4 regions of the Streptomyces sp. NBC_01341 genome follow, and region 3 is predicted to be linked to each of the others. Evidence: riboswitches for the same ligand, from Rfam matches in the RefSeq annotation. Region 3 holds a riboswitch; each other region holds the start of a gene.
The links. A riboswitch is a leader RNA that binds a small molecule or an ion and turns the genes downstream of it on or off. The one in region 3 is predicted to bind cyclic di-AMP.
Positions count from the first base shown of each region.

Region 1: it holds a riboswitch for cyclic di-AMP, as region 3 does, so the genes downstream of both, OG206_RS15455 (M23 family metallopeptidase) here and OG206_RS19535 (transglycosylase family protein) in region 3, are expected to answer to the same signal.
Region 2: it holds a riboswitch for cyclic di-AMP, as region 3 does, so the genes downstream of both, OG206_RS28175 (C40 family peptidase) here and OG206_RS19535 (transglycosylase family protein) in region 3, are expected to answer to the same signal.
Region 4: it holds a riboswitch for cyclic di-AMP, as region 3 does, so the genes downstream of both, OG206_RS08005 (M23 family metallopeptidase) here and OG206_RS19535 (transglycosylase family protein) in region 3, are expected to answer to the same signal.

Region 1 is NZ_CP108364.1:3,525,456-3,529,611, forward strand. Features, by position in the region: gene OG206_RS15445 (PrsW family intramembrane metalloprotease) at 1-307, shown strand, start outside; gene OG206_RS15450 (aldo/keto reductase) at 354-1,298, opposite strand; gene OG206_RS15455 (M23 family metallopeptidase) at 1,446-2,480, opposite strand; cyclic di-AMP (ydaO/yuaA leader) riboswitch at 2,492-2,644, opposite strand; gene OG206_RS15460 (PP2C family protein-serine/threonine phosphatase) at 2,878-4,035, opposite strand.
Region 2 is NZ_CP108364.1:6,386,384-6,390,539, forward strand. Features, by position in the region: gene OG206_RS28160 (ATP-binding protein) at 224-655, shown strand; gene OG206_RS28165 (hypothetical protein) at 663-830, opposite strand; partial or broken gene OG206_RS28170 (LysE family translocator) at 796-1,058, shown strand; gene OG206_RS28175 (C40 family peptidase) at 1,116-1,586, opposite strand; cyclic di-AMP (ydaO/yuaA leader) riboswitch at 1,590-1,762, opposite strand; gene OG206_RS28180 (hypothetical protein) at 2,128-2,436, opposite strand; gene OG206_RS28185 (ABC transporter permease) at 2,895-3,752, opposite strand; partial or broken gene OG206_RS28190 (TetR/AcrR family transcriptional regulator) at 3,773-4,156, shown strand, end outside.
Region 3 is NZ_CP108364.1:4,405,043-4,409,198, reverse strand. Features, by position in the region: gene OG206_RS19545 (FtsB family cell division protein) at 1-60, opposite strand, end outside; gene eno (phosphopyruvate hydratase) at 155-1,441, opposite strand; gene OG206_RS19535 (transglycosylase family protein) at 1,769-2,455, opposite strand; cyclic di-AMP (ydaO/yuaA leader) riboswitch at 2,456-2,627, opposite strand; gene OG206_RS19530 (transglycosylase family protein) at 2,917-3,870, opposite strand; gene OG206_RS19525 (cytochrome P450 family protein) at 3,976-4,156, opposite strand, start outside.
Region 4 is NZ_CP108364.1:1,883,028-1,887,183, forward strand. Features, by position in the region: gene OG206_RS07995 (HPr family phosphocarrier protein) at 1-141, shown strand, start outside; gene OG206_RS08000 (GntR family transcriptional regulator) at 302-1,006, opposite strand; gene OG206_RS08005 (M23 family metallopeptidase) at 1,242-2,000, opposite strand; cyclic di-AMP (ydaO/yuaA leader) riboswitch at 2,014-2,182, opposite strand; gene OG206_RS08010 (M16 family metallopeptidase) at 2,372-3,754, opposite strand; gene OG206_RS08015 (M16 family metallopeptidase) at 3,781-4,156, opposite strand, start outside.

The DNA.
Region 1 (4,156 bases), 880 kb from region 3:
CATGCTCCGCCGACGGGCACGCCACGACGGCGCGGGCGCCGACTTCGCCGTCCGCGAGCAGGAGTTGCTGCACCATCTGTGGCAGCGTCGGGAGATCGCGGGACCCGCTCTGGGGTACGCGGCGCACATGACGGGCCGGACGCGCGCCCACGTGTCGCCCCCGCAGGCACCGTTCCCCCGCCGGCTCCCCCACGGCGCCCCGGCTCCCCGGCAGATCCCGGCGCCGCACCGCCACTACGGCGGCTACAACCCCTATCTGGAGCACGGCCCCCGTGCCGCTCCGCCCACCGGGACTCCGCCGGGGTGAGGGGCCCGTCCGGACCGGCGCGGCCCGGACGGTTGGTGCCGGATCCTCAGGCCGAGGCCTCGGTGAGCTCTGCCAGCTGGCCCTCGGTCAGTTCGAGCCCGGCCACCGCCACGAGTGCGGGCAGCTGGCCGACCGTGCGGGCCGAGGCGATCGGTGCGGCCACGGTCGGCCGGGACGCCAGCCAGGCCAGCGCCACCGTGGCGATCTCGGCGTCGTGCTCCTGGGCCACCTTGTCGAGCGCCCCGAGCACCTTGCGGCCGCGCTCGGTCTCCAGGTGCTTCCCCGCGCCTTCGGCCCGCGCGCTCCGGACGGCCGTCCCCGGCCGGTACTTGCCGGTGAGGAAGCCCGAGGCGAGCGCGAAGTACGGGACGGCGGCGAGTCCCTCGGCCGCCGCGGTGTCCTGGAGCGCGCCTTCGTAGGTGTCGCGCGAGACGAGGTTGTAGTGCGGCTGCAGAGCGACGTAGCGGGCGAGGCCCTCGCGCTCCGAGAACTCCAACGAGGCCTTGAGCCGCTCCGGGCTGATGTTGGACGCCGCGATCTCCCGGACCTTGCCGGCCTTCACCAGCTCGTCCAGGGCGCCGATGATCTCCTCGACGGGGACCGTCTCGTCGTCGAAGTGCGTGTAGTAGAGGTCGATGTGGTCGGTACCGAGCCGGCGGAGCGACGCCTCGGCCGCCCCCTTGATCGTGGTCGCCGACAGCCCCTTGTACTCCGGGTGGGCTCCGCCCTTGGTCGCGACGACGACATCGTCCCTGCGGGAACGGCCGGACAGCCACGCACCGATGAGCGTCTCCGACTCACCGCCTTCGTTGCCCGGGACCCAGGCCGAGTAGGCGTCAGCGGTGTCGATGAAGTTGCCGCCCGCCTCCGTGTACGCGTCGAGGACGGCGAAGGTGGTGTCCCGGTCGGCGGTCCAGCCGAAGACGTTGCCGCCGAGAGCGAGAGGGAAGACCTTCAGGCCTGAGTTTCCGAGCGGGCGCAGTGATGTCATAGCCGGGCTCAACACATGGGCGGAGCCACATATTCCGATCCCGGCGGCCGCCCGCTCTCGGAGTGCGGGGCCGGCGGCCCTGGCGTCGGGGGGTTGTGCGCCAGGGCCGCCGGGGTCTCGAAGTGCGCCGTGTGCCGGCGCGGGCACTCAGATCGAGAGGCCCTTGCCGCGCAGCCAGCTCATCGGATCGACGCCCGAGCCGTCCGCGGTGTGGATCTCCAGGTGCAGGTGCGGCCCGGTCACGTTGCCGGTCGCTCCGACCCGGCCGATGGTGTCGCCGGTGGTGACCTTCTGGCCGGCGGTGACGTCCATCGAGGACTGGTGGCAGTACCAGACCTCGGTGCCGTCGTCGAGCTGAAGGACCGTGCGGTAGCCGTAGGAACCTGACCAGCCCGCCGACTTCACCGTGCCGCTGTGCACGGCCTTGACCGGCGTACCGGTGGGAGCGGCGAAGTCGAGACCGGTGTGGTAGCCGGAGGACCACATCGAACCGGCCTGACCGAAGGTCGAGGTGATGGTGTACGAGGAGGTCGGGACGGCGTAGCTCAGGGCGAGCTTGGCGAGACGCTCGGCCTCGGCCTTCTTCTTCGCCGCCTCTTCGTCCGCCTTCTTCTTCGCGGCGGCCTTCGCCTCGGCCTCGCTCTGCTGCTTGGCCGCCTGGGCCGCGGCCTCCTCGGCCGCCGCCTTCTCCTGCGTGGCTTTGGCTTCGGCCTCGGCCCCGGCCTGCTGCTGCTCGGCCTGCTGGAGGATGCGGGCGCGCAGCGCCTCGCCGGCGTCCGTGGTGCCCTGCTCGGCCTCGGCAGCGGTGATGCCGGCCGTGGTCAGCGGGGAGGAAGCGGTGACCGTGCCCTGATCCGCGTCGTCGGAGAGGTAAGCACCCACGCCGGGAAGGGACTTGGCGTCGGGAAGATTGTCCGCGATGGAATCGGGAAGGGAGATGGAGACCGGCGGTTTGCTCTGCGCGGTGGCCATGCCTCCCGCGCCGACGGCCGCGATGACACCGACGCCGAGGACGGTGGAGCTACGGGCGAGACCACGCTGTTTGGCCACGCGGTGCCTGCCGCGCACGGGACGGATGGACTCCTCGGTGGGGTTCCATTCCTCCCACGTCCTGCCCTGATCACCGGGACTGACGGGCCTGAAGGGTGCCGGAGCCTCGGGGGCAGGCTGATTTGACGCCACGTGGGCGCACTCCTTTCCTTCCTTCTCGCCTACCGGGTTAGCTGACGGGTTCGGAGCAGGAAGGTCTCCTACGGACCCCTTCGTCCCTCGCGGGAGTCAGGCGTCCGATTCACCCCATGTAGGTGGTTCCCCGGTTCCCTTGCGGGATTCGGCACTGCGCACGGTGCCGCCTCTGGCGACGACTGGGACAACCGCGCTGCGTTATCGAACGTTAATAGACATGCGGGTCCGATTCCAAGCTGTTCCCACAGATCGTTCATGACTCTGGCCTGGACTTTCAGGGGTCAATCGCCCCCAAACGGGCGAGTTGCACACCCCTCACGCACACCACGGTTTCTGACGTTTCGTCAAATGTTATGCACAGCGACGTCTTCTGATTACGGACGGTCGTCTTCGGTCATTCACGGTACCGCCCCACGATCTTCACCGTCTTCCGCCGCTCCTGCTGCCCCCTGGACGGCCGCCCGACCGCGAGCAGTGCGAGGTCGTCCGTCGACCGGCCCCCCGTGTGCAGCCGGACGTCATCGGTGAGGGCCGAGAGCAGTTCCTCCGGTCCCGGGAAGAGCCTGCCGCGCAACCGGGCCGCCGGGTCGTAGAAGACCCCGTCGGCGTCCCGCGCCTCCGAGAGCCCGTCGGTGAACGCCAGGAAGGTGGCCCCCGCCGGCAGCGGCCACTCGTCCGCACGGTCCGGCCACACGTCGAGGCCCATGCCGAGCGGCAGGGCCGGCTCGGTCGGCCGCAGGACGTCGAGCGCGCCGTCCGCGTGGAGCACGAGCGGCTCGGGGTGGCCCCGGTTGACGACCCGCAGCGTGTCGGCGCCCGCCGGGATCTCGGCGAGCACGGCCGTCACGAACCCCTCCATCGAGTCCAGTCCGCCGCGCCGCGTGCTCTCCCGTGCCAGCGCCCGCTCCAGCCGCTGGACCACGCCCTCCAGCGAGCGCTCCTGCTCGGCCGCCTCACGGAAGGCGCCGATCACGACGGCCACCGCCGCCACCGCGTCCAGGCCCTTGCCCCGTACGTCCCCGACCACCAGCCGCACCCCGTACGGCGTGTCCGCGACCGCGAACAGGTCGCCGCCGACGAACTCGTCGGCCTGCGCGGCCTCGTAGCGCGCCGCGACCTGCATACCGCCGATCCGGTCCTCCGGCACGGGGAGCACCGCGCGCATCGCGGTCTCCGCGATGACCCGCGCCGAGGCCAGCTGCTCGTTGCCGCGCTGTACGACCCGGTTGATGACGAGCGAGAGCGCGGCGACGGTGACGAGGGTGAGCAGGTCCGTGAGGGGGGCGACTTCGGCGAGCACGCCGTCGGAGGCACGGATGGCGAGGACGACGAGGATCGCGGCCACACCGGTTCGGATCGTGGAGGCCAGCGAGAAGAAGGGGGCGGCGATCAGCGGCGCCGCGGCGAAGAGCGGCACCGCGGAGACCTCGGGCGGGGTCGTGACGTCGCAGACCACTCCGGCACAGATCATCAGGGTGGGCAGCAGACGCACGAGCCTGCGTGCGCGCGCGTTCCCCTGGGCGCGCCCCTGCCGTTCGTCCCGCTTCCCCACCTGTACACCCCTGCCCGGTCCGCCCACGGCTGCGGACGGTACCGCGCCCCGACCCGGCCGGGCGGAGCCGCGCCGTGACGCGCCCGCTCATCGGCCGAAGGAAGGAGCGCACCGCCGCCAC
Region 2 (4,156 bases), 2.0 Mb from region 3:
TCCCTCCGTTGTACGGAGAGCCGACCCCTTCAGGGGCGGCTCGGAAAGTGGCCAGTGTGGCGCCCGGTCAGTGCTCGCGGGGCATGGTTCACCGGAATGGGCGACAGATATATGCATATCTTGGTGGATCGCGGTTACGGACGGCTCGGGGGATGGCAGTCTGGCGCGAACCACAATCCGGACCGGTCGCGGACCGGTCGGGGCGGGAAGGGACGACGACGCCATGGCAGACCATCAGGAAGCAACCGTCACCTTGCCGAGCGACCCGGTCTCGGTGTCCGCGGCCCGCCGCTATGTCGCGCGGGTACTCACCGAGTGGGGCCTGGCCGAGGGCAGCGACCTGGCCGAGGCGGTCAGGCTGATCGTCTCGGAACTGACCACCAACGCCGTCCAGCACACCTTTGGCCTGTCACCCACGTTCACCGTCGACCTCCGGCTCGACCGGGACGAGGAGCTTTGTCTGGGCGTGACGGACAGCCACCCCCGTTGGCCGCAGAAGCTGCCCGCGGCGGTCCGCCAGGACAACGGCCGGGGCATGGTGATCATCCGGTCCCTCGCCAAGGAGTGCGGGGGGAGACTCAGCGTCATCCCCACCCCCGACGGGGGCAAGACCGTGTTGATCGCCCTTCCCTGGGCTGTTCCGGCGCAGGCCTGACATCGGCTCACGGCATGCCGGTCCTGCCGGAACCGCTCCGCAGCGGCGTCGGCAGGGTGGTGGCAGCCGCGGTGTTCTCCTGACCCGGTGCGCCACCGAGGCCGTCCGGGGGAACCCGGCGTGAGATCCCTGACCAACGTCTGACTCCGAAGACGGCCGCACTCTTCCTGAGCATGCTGCCCACGTTCGTGCCCGGCGGCAGGCTTCCCTGCCGAGGACGCAGTTGCTCGCCCTGGTGGTCGTCCTGCTCGCGCTCGTCCGGTTCCCGGCCGTGGCCCGGCACGAGGAACGTCTCGGCAGGTGGCTGCGCCGGCCGCGTACCACCCGCGACATCGAGGGCGGCAGCGGCGCGGCGCTCACCGCGCTGGGACTCGTGCTGGTGGCCGGGCCCCTGCTGCACTGATCCAGGTGGGAAGCGGCGCCGGCGCGCGCGGGGGTCGGCACCGGGCGGACGCAGGTGTCAGCGGACCCTCCCGTACCAGACGCTGTTCGACCAGATCTTCTCCAGCCGCACCAGTGCCCCGGTCTTCGGCGAGTGCCAGATCCGGCCGCTTCCGGCGTAGATCCCGACGTGGTAGACACCGCGCCCCGCGTGAAAGAAGACCAGGTCGCCGCGTTTCCGCTGCGACCTGGAGATATGGCGGGTCTTGTTGTACTGCTGTTGCGCCGTGCGGGGTAGTTTCTTGCCCGCCTTCCGATACGAGTAGAGCGTCAGCCCGGAGCAGTCGAACCGGTGCGGACCCGTGGCGCCGTATCTGTAGGGCGCGCCCTTCTTGGAGGCGGCGATGTCGAGAGCCCTCGCCGAATGGCTGGCGGCCTCGGCGTCGTCGACGAAGCCGGGAGCCAGCATCGTGGTGCTTACAGCGAATGTGAGAACCGAGGCCGTACTGACCCGGGCGAACAGAGACGGGACATGAACCTGCGCAGTCATGCGCAACCCTTCGTCAGCCGCCTGTGAAGGATGACCTGTCGGGTTCGGGCTGGCGAAGTTGCCCGGCCGCACAAGGCGGCTTCACCCCGAGGGTCGTCCGGATGTCCGGGCGGCCCGTTGTGCTCGGGTCCTCCACTCCTGCCGATCCACTTCTGTCGACCAGGCATCCGGACAGCGGCAGGACTCGGCGTCCGCCCGGACCGCCCCGCCGCGGCGGCGGGGGCTTGTCGTCCAGGGGATCTTTACGCACGCACTGGCGGATTTCCTCACTGAATCCGCGATATGTGAGAGTCGTCACCACTGATCCGTTCGGGTGGACGGGGCGGATCCGGGGACCCTGCGGCCGGGCCGGACCAGCCCCGTACCAGCGGTGGAACGACTGATTCCGTTCCTTGTCCGCGCTGCTTGCGCAAGTTGGGCTGTCCCTCGGGCGGGGGATCTTCTACGCCGAACGAGCGAGGAAAACTCATCGGCTCGTCGGGCGTGTCGGGAAGGGCACCGAAGGGGAGCCGCAAGCCGGGGGAGTCGAGCGCCGTGGTGCTCAGCCGGACGGCTCGGGCGGTACGCCTACCCGCCCGGCCCGCCGCTCCCCGTCCAGCAGTCGCAGCGCCCTGGCCGGCGTCTCCGCGTGGATCCGGGACTCACCCCGCTCGTGCATCAGCGTGAGCGCGTCGCGCAGGGCGACCGCCCGGGAGGCGAGCGCCTGTGCCGCCCTCAGGGCCCCGTAGGTATCGCCGTCGCGAGCGGGATTGATACGGCCGAGTTGGTCGAGCGCCTCGAGGTAGCAGTCGATGAACTCGGCCTCGGCGCGGGTCAGTGCGGGCAGCGGCGGGAACTGGGGTGGGAGCATCGCTGGTTCACCTCGCGGGGTGCGGCGGCCGGGACGGCATGCGGTTCTCCATGACGTGGTCCACCAGCCCGAATGCCAGGGCGGCCGGCTGTCGGGAAGGGAATGGTGTCCCGTTCGATGGCGGCTCGCGTGCCTGGATCCCGGGATCCGAAGGCTGTCCCCGCCCGGCTCCTCCGGAGCGGGTTGCTCAATGGCTACCCGGGTGCCGGGCAGCGCATGTCGGAGGCCGGGGCCGCCCGCCGCCGGCAGCACCGGAACTTGCTTGCCTGAGGCAGACCGTAGTCACGGCGAGGTCCTTGACTTCGGGCGAGGGCGGACGGCGCCGATTCGGGATCGTCGCGGAGCCCCGCGGCCGCGAGCGGGACGAGTGACCGGGGCACCCGCGCGGCCGAAAGGGAAAGCCGCGCCCTCCGCCGCTCGGGCGGGGAGGACGCGACGTGGCGCGGCGTGCAGGTTGTTCAGGTGAGCGCGGGCTCGGGCGTGCGGTCGGCGGCCTCGGTATGCGGTGCCGGGTCGTCGCGGTGCCTGCGCCCGCCCACCAGTACGGCGGTCAAACCGAGAACGGCCCAGAGGGCGAGAGTCAGCGCCGGTCCGCCCGCCGCGTGACCGTCGAAGAAGGCGGCCGACCTCAGCAGTGAGCCGCCCGCGCCGGGTGGCAGCCACTGGCCGAGGGTGCCGACAGGTGCGGGGAGCAGTTCGGGGGCGCTGGTCACGCCGGCATGCCGGTCACCGATGTCGTCGCCGCGCCGGACACCGACCCCCGCGGCAGCGCGCTCGGCGCGAGCACCCTCCCGCTCGTGGCGACCGCCATGGCCGACAGCTGGCTCGGCGTGATCACCGGCGACTGGTGGGCGGAGGCGGGCGTCGTCGGGCTCACCGTGGTGGCGATCGGCTCGACGGTGGCGGGGTTCGCCGCCCTGCTGGGCACCCCTGGCATCGGCCTGAGGGCACTGCTGATGGTGCTGCTGGGCAATCCGTTCTCCGGCCCCGCCGGGTGCGGATGCCGCCACCGCCCCGGTCGGCAACTGCGAGACGACCGGGCTCGCGGCCGAGGCGGTGAGCAGCCGCGGGCCCTGGGCGGTGACCACGACCGCCCCGTATACGACCCGGTTCTCGATCGCGGTGCGGGCCGCGGTCTCGTCCTCGTACCGGTGGATCTCGAAGGCTCCTTCCTCCCGCTCGAACCGCTCCTGCAGCTGATCGACGGCCGGCGCCGCACCTGCTATGCCGACGGGCAGGTCGCGCGGCGCGATACGGGCGGCGGGCCACGCGAGGGCCCAGAGCGCGAGCGCGACGATCAGAGGGACGAGCAGCACGGTGGCAGCCCCCGGCGGTGGTCGGGCTGTCGGCGGGGGCTGTCTACCGCTACTTCGCGGGGAAGGACGATCCCATCGCGGCCATCGCCGACGAGGCGTTCGGCGCCATCCGGCACGCCTTCGCGGACGCCGCCCAGGTCACCCCGCCGCCCACCCCGGACGTGCTCCTGGGCAGAGTGCTGCGCGCGTTCCTGGCGGCGCAGTGAGCGGCTGTCCAAAGCCTTCGGTGACGGCTACGCCGGCATGCGCGTGGGCTGGGCGACGCTGGTGGAGGCCTATCGTGCGGCCGGCATCATGCACGCCGACGTCTCCCCCGACGACGTCGCCCGCACGATGATCGCCACCGCCCAGGGATTCATGGTGCAGGAAGCACTGTTCGGCGGGGTCGAGCCCGAGGTCCTGGA
Region 3 (4,156 bases):
CTCACCGAGCAGTCGCAGCCTGGTCGCGGTGGAGAACCGGTCGCGGTCCTTCCCGGCCATGTCTCACGCCTCCCCGTTACGCACGTACGTCCCCGCACACGGTACGGGACCGGATGCGGGGACGGACGGAGGCTGGTGCTCCGGACTCGGGCCGTCAGCTCTCGAAGCGGAACCGCGGGAACGCCGAACGGCCCGCGTACACCGCGGCGTCGTCGAGGATCTCCTCGATGCGCAGCAGCTGGTTGTACTTGGCGACACGGTCCGAGCGGGCCGGGGCGCCGGTCTTGATCTGGCCGCAGTTCACCGCGACCGCGAGGTCGGCGATGGTGACGTCCTCGGTCTCACCGGATCGGTGGGACATCATGCACTTGAAACCGTTGCGCTGGGCGAGCTCGACGGCGTCCAGGGTCTCGGTCAGCGAACCGATCTGGTTGACCTTGACGAGCAGGGCGTTGGCCGAGCCCTCCTCGATGCCGCGGGCGAGGCGCTCCGGGTTGGTCACGAACAGGTCGTCGCCGACGATCTGCACCTTGGAGCCCAGCTTGTCGGTGATGACCTTCCAGCCGGCCCAGTCGTCCTCGTACAGCGGGTCCTCGATGGAGACCAGCGGGTACGCGGAGACGAGCTCCTCGTAGTACTCGGTCATCTCGGCGGCCGAGCGGGACTTGCCCTCGAACTCGTAGACGCCGTCCTTGTAGAACTCGGACGCGGCGACGTCGAGCGCGAGCGCGATGTCGCGGCCCGGGACGTAACCGGCCTCCTTGACGGCCTCGAGGATGAGGTCGAGGGCGGCGCGGTTGGACTCGAGGTTGGGGGCGAAGCCGCCCTCGTCGCCGAGACCGGTGGAGAGGCCCTTGGTCTTCAGGACCTTCTTCAGCGTGTGGTAGATCTCCGCGCCCCAGCGAAGGGCCTCGGAGAAGGACTCGGCGCCGATCGGCGCGATCATGAACTCCTGGATGTCCACGTTGGAGTCGGCGTGGGAGCCGCCGTTCAGGATGTTCATCATCGGAACGGGCAGCAGGTGCGCGTTCGGGCCGCCGAGGTAGCGGAACAGCGGGAGGTCGGAGGCCTCGGACGCGGCGTGCGCCACGGCCAGCGAGACACCGAGGATGGCGTTGGCGCCGAGGGAGCCCTTGTTCTCGGTGGCGTCCAGGTCGAACATCGCCTGGTCGATGAGGCGCTGCTCGGTGGCGTCGTAACCGACGAGCTCCGGGCCGATCTGCTCGATCACGGCGAGGACGGCCTTCTCGACGCCCTTGCCCTGGTAGCGGTTGGGGTCGCCGTCGCGAAGCTCAATGGCCTCGAACGCACCGGTGGAGGCGCCGGACGGAACAGCAGCACGTCCCGTGCTGCCGTCGTCGAGGCCAACCTCGACCTCGACCGTGGGGTTGCCCCGGGAGTCGAGGATTTCCCTGGCTACGACGACGTCGATGGACGGCACGAGGCATCTCCTTCTGGGATATGACACTGGATGTGCAGGGTCACTGTGGCCTTGCGCCACGAGCCTAACCGGCTCGGCCCGCTCCGTCGGCCGTCCGCCCGTCCCCTGGGACGAAAAAGGACCCAAGGGCCTTCATTACGGGCAAAGCTCCAGATATTTACTGGCCAGTAACTACAACACTTGAACGCTTGCCCCCACAGGAGCCCCTCACGGGCCTCACCGTGGAGCCCCCTGGAACCCCCGGGCACGACCCCGGCCCGGCGCACAGGGGGGTGGGCGCGCCGGGCCGGGCCGTCGGGGCGGAGGAGGGCCCCGTACCGCTCGCGACTACTTCAGGTGGAGCTGCTGGCCCGGGAAGATCAGGTCGGCCTTGTCGACGATGTCGTCGTTCAGCTTGAACAGCTTCTGCCAGCCACCCTTGACCTTCTTCGCCTCGGCGATCTTGCTGAGGGTGTCGCCGGCCTTCACCTTGTACTCGCCGTCGCCCTTCTCGACCTTCTGGCCGGTCGGGGTGGTGACGGTCTCCTTGGGAGCCGTGCGCTTCTCGCTGCGCGAAGCGGGCTGCTCGGCCGTGCGCTCCGGCTGCGCCTTCGTCTCGGCCTTCGGCGCGGCGCCGGTGTCCACACCCGGGTCCACACCGTCGTTGGTCAGGCCGCCGGCACCGGCGCAGGCCCAGGCGCCCGGGCCCTGCAGGTCGAGGAGCTTCTCGGCGACGGCGATCTGCTGCCCCTTGGTGGCCAGGTCGGCGCGGGCCGCGTACTGCGTGCCACCGGCGGCCGCCCAGCTGGAGGCCGAGAACTGCAGGCCGCCGTAGTAGCCGTTGCCGGTGTTGATGGACCAGTTGCCACCGGACTCGCACTGGGCGACGGCGTCCCAGGTGTCGACGGAGGCAGCGGAAGCACCGGTCGCGCCCATCAGGGGGACGGCGATGGCCGCGCCGGTGACGCCCGCCAGGGTGGCGATGCGGACGGCCTTGGACGGGCTGCGGTGCTTGCCCTTGCTGGAAAGCAGCATGGTTCTCCTCACCGACGCCTACGAGGTGAGCTGTCGGGTTCGGGCCTGTGAGTTGCCCGGCCGACCGCACTCGCGGACGACTTCACCCCCAGCCGGTCCTCAGCCGTCTTCCGACGGCCGGGTTCCGGCACTTACCTGGGTCCCCCGCTCCTGCCTACGGCGCTTTACGCGTCGTTCCCCCCGACCGACGGCAGGATTCGGCGTGACGGTCGAAGGTGCCCGCGGTGCGAGCGGCTCCGACCGTAAACACACACAACCCCTACATTCAAAAATGGGCATAACGGTCAATCAGCGCCTTACCGAGCAGCGAGGGTGGCCGTTCGCGCAGGTCGGAGCGGATATGGACAGACCGGGCGTACATGACACGCCAGTTGAAGCAAAGAGACCCATGTCTCACTTACACATAAGTGGACATAGGCCTCTGAACTACCCCTGATTTCGGGGTGTTTTCGCGCTTTTGATCAGTTGGCGGCCGGGGTCTCCGCCTGCGTCCCGCTCGCGTCCGCGCCGAGGCCGAGACCGAGGTCCAGACTCTGGCCGGGAAGGATCAGGTCGGGGTCGGAGCCGAGCTCGTCCTTGTTGGCCTCGTAGAGCGCGGGCCAGCCACCGGGGAGTTCCTCCGTGTCGGCGATCGCCCAGAGGTTGTCGCCCTCCTGGACGGTGTAGGTCCCCTCCGCACCCTGACGCCCTTCGGACGCGCCCCGCGAGGCGTGCCTGCCCGATTCGCGCCCCTCGACCGCTCCGGACCCGGTGCCCGCCTCGGGAGCGGGCGTGCCGCGATGCTTCCCGGCCTTCACCCCGTCACCCTTCGAGGCTCCTGACGTCTCGGACGCCTCGGGGGACGGCGTGGCGGAAGGCGCAGTGCCGGACTTGTCCGCCTTGTTTCCCTTGTCGGCCTTGGCGTCGGACGCGCCCTTGCCCGCCTTGCCCTTCGCGCCCGCGTCGTCCGACTCCTCCGCGGAGGGGGTCGCGGACGGGGTCGCGGTGTCCGTCGGCTCGGCGGACGGCTCGTCGCCCGGGTCGATACCCGGCAGCGCCCCGTCGAGCGCCAGCCCGGAGATCACCGCACAGCTGGGCCACGCCTGGGGACCCTTGTCGTCCAGGACCTTCTCGGCGATGGCGATCTGCTGCGAGCGGCTCGCGAGGTCGGCGCGGGACGCGTACGCCGTGCCGCCGTAAGCGGACCAGGTGGCCTCGGAGAACTGCAGTCCCCCGTAGTAGCCGTTGCCGAGGTCGGCGCTCCATATGCCGCCGCTCTCGCACTCGGCGACGCGGTCCCACGTCGAGGCGTCTGCGGCCTGCGCGCCACCGGCACCGAGGAGCGGGATGGCAATCGCCGATCCTGTGACGCCTGCGGCGACGACGATGGCGGGTGCCTGACGAGGGCGACGGTGTCTGCCGTTCGCGGAGCCCATGGGATTGCCTTCCGTGTGACTGACATGTGACGGGTGAGTCGAACGGTGAACCTAGCTCTACTCGAACGTGTGTCACAAGTCGATGCAGCGGAGATCACGTGAAAGTCACAGAGTTGACAGAATGTCACCTTCCGCCGGTGTATGGCCGGGACCGAACTCCACGGGAAGCGTGCGCAGTCCACGCATGATGAGGCCTCCGCGCCACCGCACATCGGCATGATCGACGGCAAGCCGCAGGTCAGGGAGCCGTTTCAACAGGGTCGCCAGGGCGACCTGCCCTTCCAGG
Region 4 (4,156 bases), 2.5 Mb from region 3:
ATGCTCGCGGTGCTCGGCCTGGGCGCGCAGGGCGGCGAGGAGATCGTGCTCGCCTCCGAGGCGGACAACGCCGAGGCCGCCCTGGACCGCCTGGCGAAGCTGGTTGCCGAAGGGCTCGAGGAGCTCCCGGAGACCGTCTGATCCCGGCCGGAATTCTCTCTGCGGAAAAGCCGCGGCGCCCCCACCGGGCTCTGCGGCTTTTCTGTTTCCCGAACTGCCGGGAACCAGCCCCGGAAAAGCGGATCAAGGCAGCAGGAAGAAAGCCCTTCGACAATTGCCCTCTTTGTATACGGTGCAATTGTTAATGACGGACTCCCGCGATGTTTACGTGGTGTTGCGAAGTCCTCACCCGGGCTCCGCCCGCCGCCCGGTCGGGCCGGTCCGTGCGGCGCAGCCGGTGGGCCGCCGTGACCCGCTCGGCGTGCTGGACGGCGAGCGCCCTGGCCCGTTCCGCGTCCCCGCGCGCCACGGCGTCCACGAGGGCACCGTGCTCGGCCCAGGATTCCGCGGGCCTGGCCGGCTGCTCGACGGCGTACATCCAGGCGATCTTGTGCCTCAGCTGCGTGAGCAGCGCGATCAGGGCGGGGCTGCCCGACGCCTGGGCGAGCGTCTCGTGGAACCAGCCACCGAGCGAGCGCAGGTCCTCCCCCTCGCCCCGCCGCACCCTCTCCTGCCCCAGCCTGACCAGGCCCCGGAGCACCTTCAGGTGCGCGTCGGTACGTCGCCGGGCCGCACGCGCGGCGCCCAGCGGCTCCAGCAGCATCCGGATCTCCAGCAGGTCGGCCGCCTCCTGCTCCGTGGGTTCGGCGACACAGGCACCGGCGTGCCGACGGGTGACGACGAACCCCTCGGACTCCAGGGTGCGCAGTGCCTCGCGCACAGGGACACGGGAGACGCCGTAGCGGCGCGCGAGCACCTCCTCGGTGAGGCGGCTGCCGCGCTCGAAGACACCGGAGACGATGTCGTCACGGATTGCCGTGCATACCGAATGCGCGGGAATGCGCATGTCCGAACCTCCGCCTTAATCCCCGCGAAACGCGGCCGATCGACGCCTGTTCTGTGACTCTATTGCAACCGGTCGGAATTTCCGACGGCGGGGTGGAATCCATGGATATCTTTTGGCCGGAAGGCAGTTCCGCGCGGCTCGGATGCGCCGTGCCGCGGGGCACGGCGAAGGCCCCGGCGCGATGCCGGGGCCTTCGTCGGAGCGGTGCGTGCGGGCGAACGGGGCGGACCCGGGGTCAGACCTGGACGCCGTGGGCGCGGAGGTAGGCGACGGGGTCCATGTCGGAGCCGTACTCGGGGGTGGTGCGGGCCTCGAAGTGCAGGTGCGGTCCGGTGGAGTTGCCGGTCGACCCGGAGAGGCCGATCCGCTGCCCCGAGCCGACGCTCTGGCCGACCGAGACGCCGATCGAGGAGAGGTGGCCGTACTGGGTGTACGTGCCGTCCTTCATCCTGAGCACGATGTTGTTGCCGTACGCGCCGCCCCAGCCGGCCTCGACGACCGTGCCGGCACCGACGGCGACGACGGAAGTGCCGGACGCGGCCTGGAAGTCCACGCCGGAGTGGGTGCCGGAGGACCAGAGCGCGCCGCCGGACTTGTAGCCGGTGGTGACGTGCGAACCGGCGACCGGGAGGTGGAAGGCGTTGAGACGGGCGCGCTCGGCGGCGCGTGCGGCACGCGCCTTCTCCTCACGGGCCTCCTTGGCGCGGGCCTCCGCCTTGCGCTTGGCCTCGGCCTTCGCCTTCGCGACCTCCGCCTGGTGCTGCTGGGCCTGCGCCTGGGCCTCGATCTGCGCGGCAAGGCTCATGTCGAGGGCGACGGTCTGCGCCAGACCGGTGCCGCTCGCGGTGACCTCGGAGTCCGCGGCGAGCGCCGGGGATGCTGTGGCGCCGATGACACCGGTGGTGGCCAGGGCCGCGATGCCGGCGACCCGGGCGCTCCTGCGCGTCAGGCGGCTCGGGGCACGGTGCTTCCCGGTGGCACGGATGAACGCCATGAAGTGGCTGGTCCTTTCCTTCCTTCTCGCCTACCGGGTTAGCTGACGGGTTCGGAGCAGGAAGGTCTCCTACGGGCCCCTCTCGTCTCGCGCGAGACGCAGGGATCCGATTCACCCCAGGGACTTCGTGGGTCCCCGGCTCCCCAGGCTCGCGCCTGACGGGGACTCGGCGATGACTGTCCGGCGCCGCGGTCGCGGCTCGGGTCCGACGGACAGCCGAGCCGACGCTAGGACGGGCCCCTCCCCCTCACCAAACGGAAAGGGTCTTTTGTCGGACATCCCACAGGATGAACACGCACTTCTCTTGATAAATCAGACAAAAGACAGGACCCCGGCGGAGTGTCCGCCGGAGTCCTGAATGTGGCGGACCGTCAGCCGCTGACGACCGACACCTCGCCGATGCCCAGCGCCCTGACGGGGTCGGCGATCTGCGCGGCGTCGCCGACCAGCACGGTGACCAGACGGTCGACGGGGAAGGCGTTGACCACCGCGGCGGTCGCCTCGACCGTGCCCGTATCGGCCAGGCGCGCGTACAGCGTGGCCTGGTAGTCGTCCGGGAGGTGCTGCTCCACCTGGTCGGCGAGGGTCCCCGCGACGGAGGCCGCCGTCTCGTATTTCAGCGGGGCCACGCCCACGAGGTTCTGCACGGCGGTCTCACGCTCGGCGTCGGTGAGCCCCTCGGCCGCGAGGGTGCGCAGGACCTTCCACAGGTCGTCGAGCGCCGGCCCCGTCGACTCCGTGTCCACCGAGCCGCTGATGGCCAGCATCGCCGCGCCCGTGGGTCCGGAGGACGAACCGGGACCTGTCGAGCGCAGTACCTGGCCGAAGGCCCGGACGCCGTAGGTGTAGCCCTTCTCCTCGCGCAGCACGCGGTCCAGCCTGGAAGTCAGGGTGCCCCCCAGGCAGTACGTGCCGAGGACCTGGGCGGGCCACACGCTGTCGTGCCGGTCGGCACCGATCCGCCCGATGAGGAGCTGGGTCTGCACCGCCCCGGGACGGTCCACGATGACCACACGTCCGGTGTCGTCCGCGGTGATCGGAGGCACCGGGCGTGCCCGGACCGAATTGCCGGACCAGTCGCCGACGGTTTCGGCGAGCAGTTCGTCCAGGTCGATGCCGGTGAGGTCGCCGACGACGACGGCGGTCGCGGTGGACGGACGGACGTGGGCGTCGTAGAAGGCACGGACGGCCGCGGCGTCGATGCGCCGCACCGTCTCCTCGGTCCCCTGGCGCGGACGCGACATCCGGGCGGTCGCCGGGAAGAGCTCCTTGGAGAGCTGCTTCGCCGCCCGCCGGGCGGGGTTGGCCTGCTCGTGGGGGATCTCGTCGAGCCGGTTGCCCACCAACCGCTCGATCTCGCTCTCCGCGAAGGCCGGGGCCCTCAGCGCCTCGGCGACCAGGCCGAGCGCCTTGGCGAGCCGGGAGACCGGGACCTCCAGAGAGACGCGGAGACCCGGGTGGTCGGCGTGGGCGTCCAGTGTGGCGCCGCAGCGCTCCAGCTCGGCCGCGAACTCCTCCGCGGAGCGCTTGTCCGTGCCTTCGGACAGCGCGCGGGCCATGATCGTGGCCACACCGTCGAGGCCCTCGGGCTCGGCGTCCAGCGGCGCGTCGAGGAAGATCTCCACGGCGACGACCTGCTGGCCGGGGCGGTGACAGCGCAGCACGGTCAGGCCGTTGGGCAGTGCGCCCCGCTCGGGCGCGGGGAAGGCCCAGGGCCTGGCCTCGCCGGCGGTCGGCTGCGGGTGGTACTCCATCGCTACTCCAGTCACGGCGGCGTCGGTCACTTGTCGGCCCCCTCGTGCGCGTCGTTGCCGTCCGTCTCGTCCGCCGGTTCGACCGGCTCGTAGACCAGGACGGCACGGTTGTCGGGCCGCAGATGGGCCCGGGCAGCGGCCTTGACCTCGTCGGCGGTCACGTCCAGCACGCGGCCGACCGCGGTCAGCGCGAGCTGCGGATCGCCGAACAGAACGGCGTACCTGCACAGTTCGTCGGCACGGCCGGAGACCGTGCCGAGCCGGTCGAGCCACTCGCGCTCCAACTGTGCCTGCGCGCGTTCCATTTCCTCCGGGGTGGGGCCCTCCTCGGCGAAGCGGGCCAGCTCCTCGTCGACCGCCTCCTCGATCCGCGGGACCTCGACGCCGCCGGACGTCTTGACG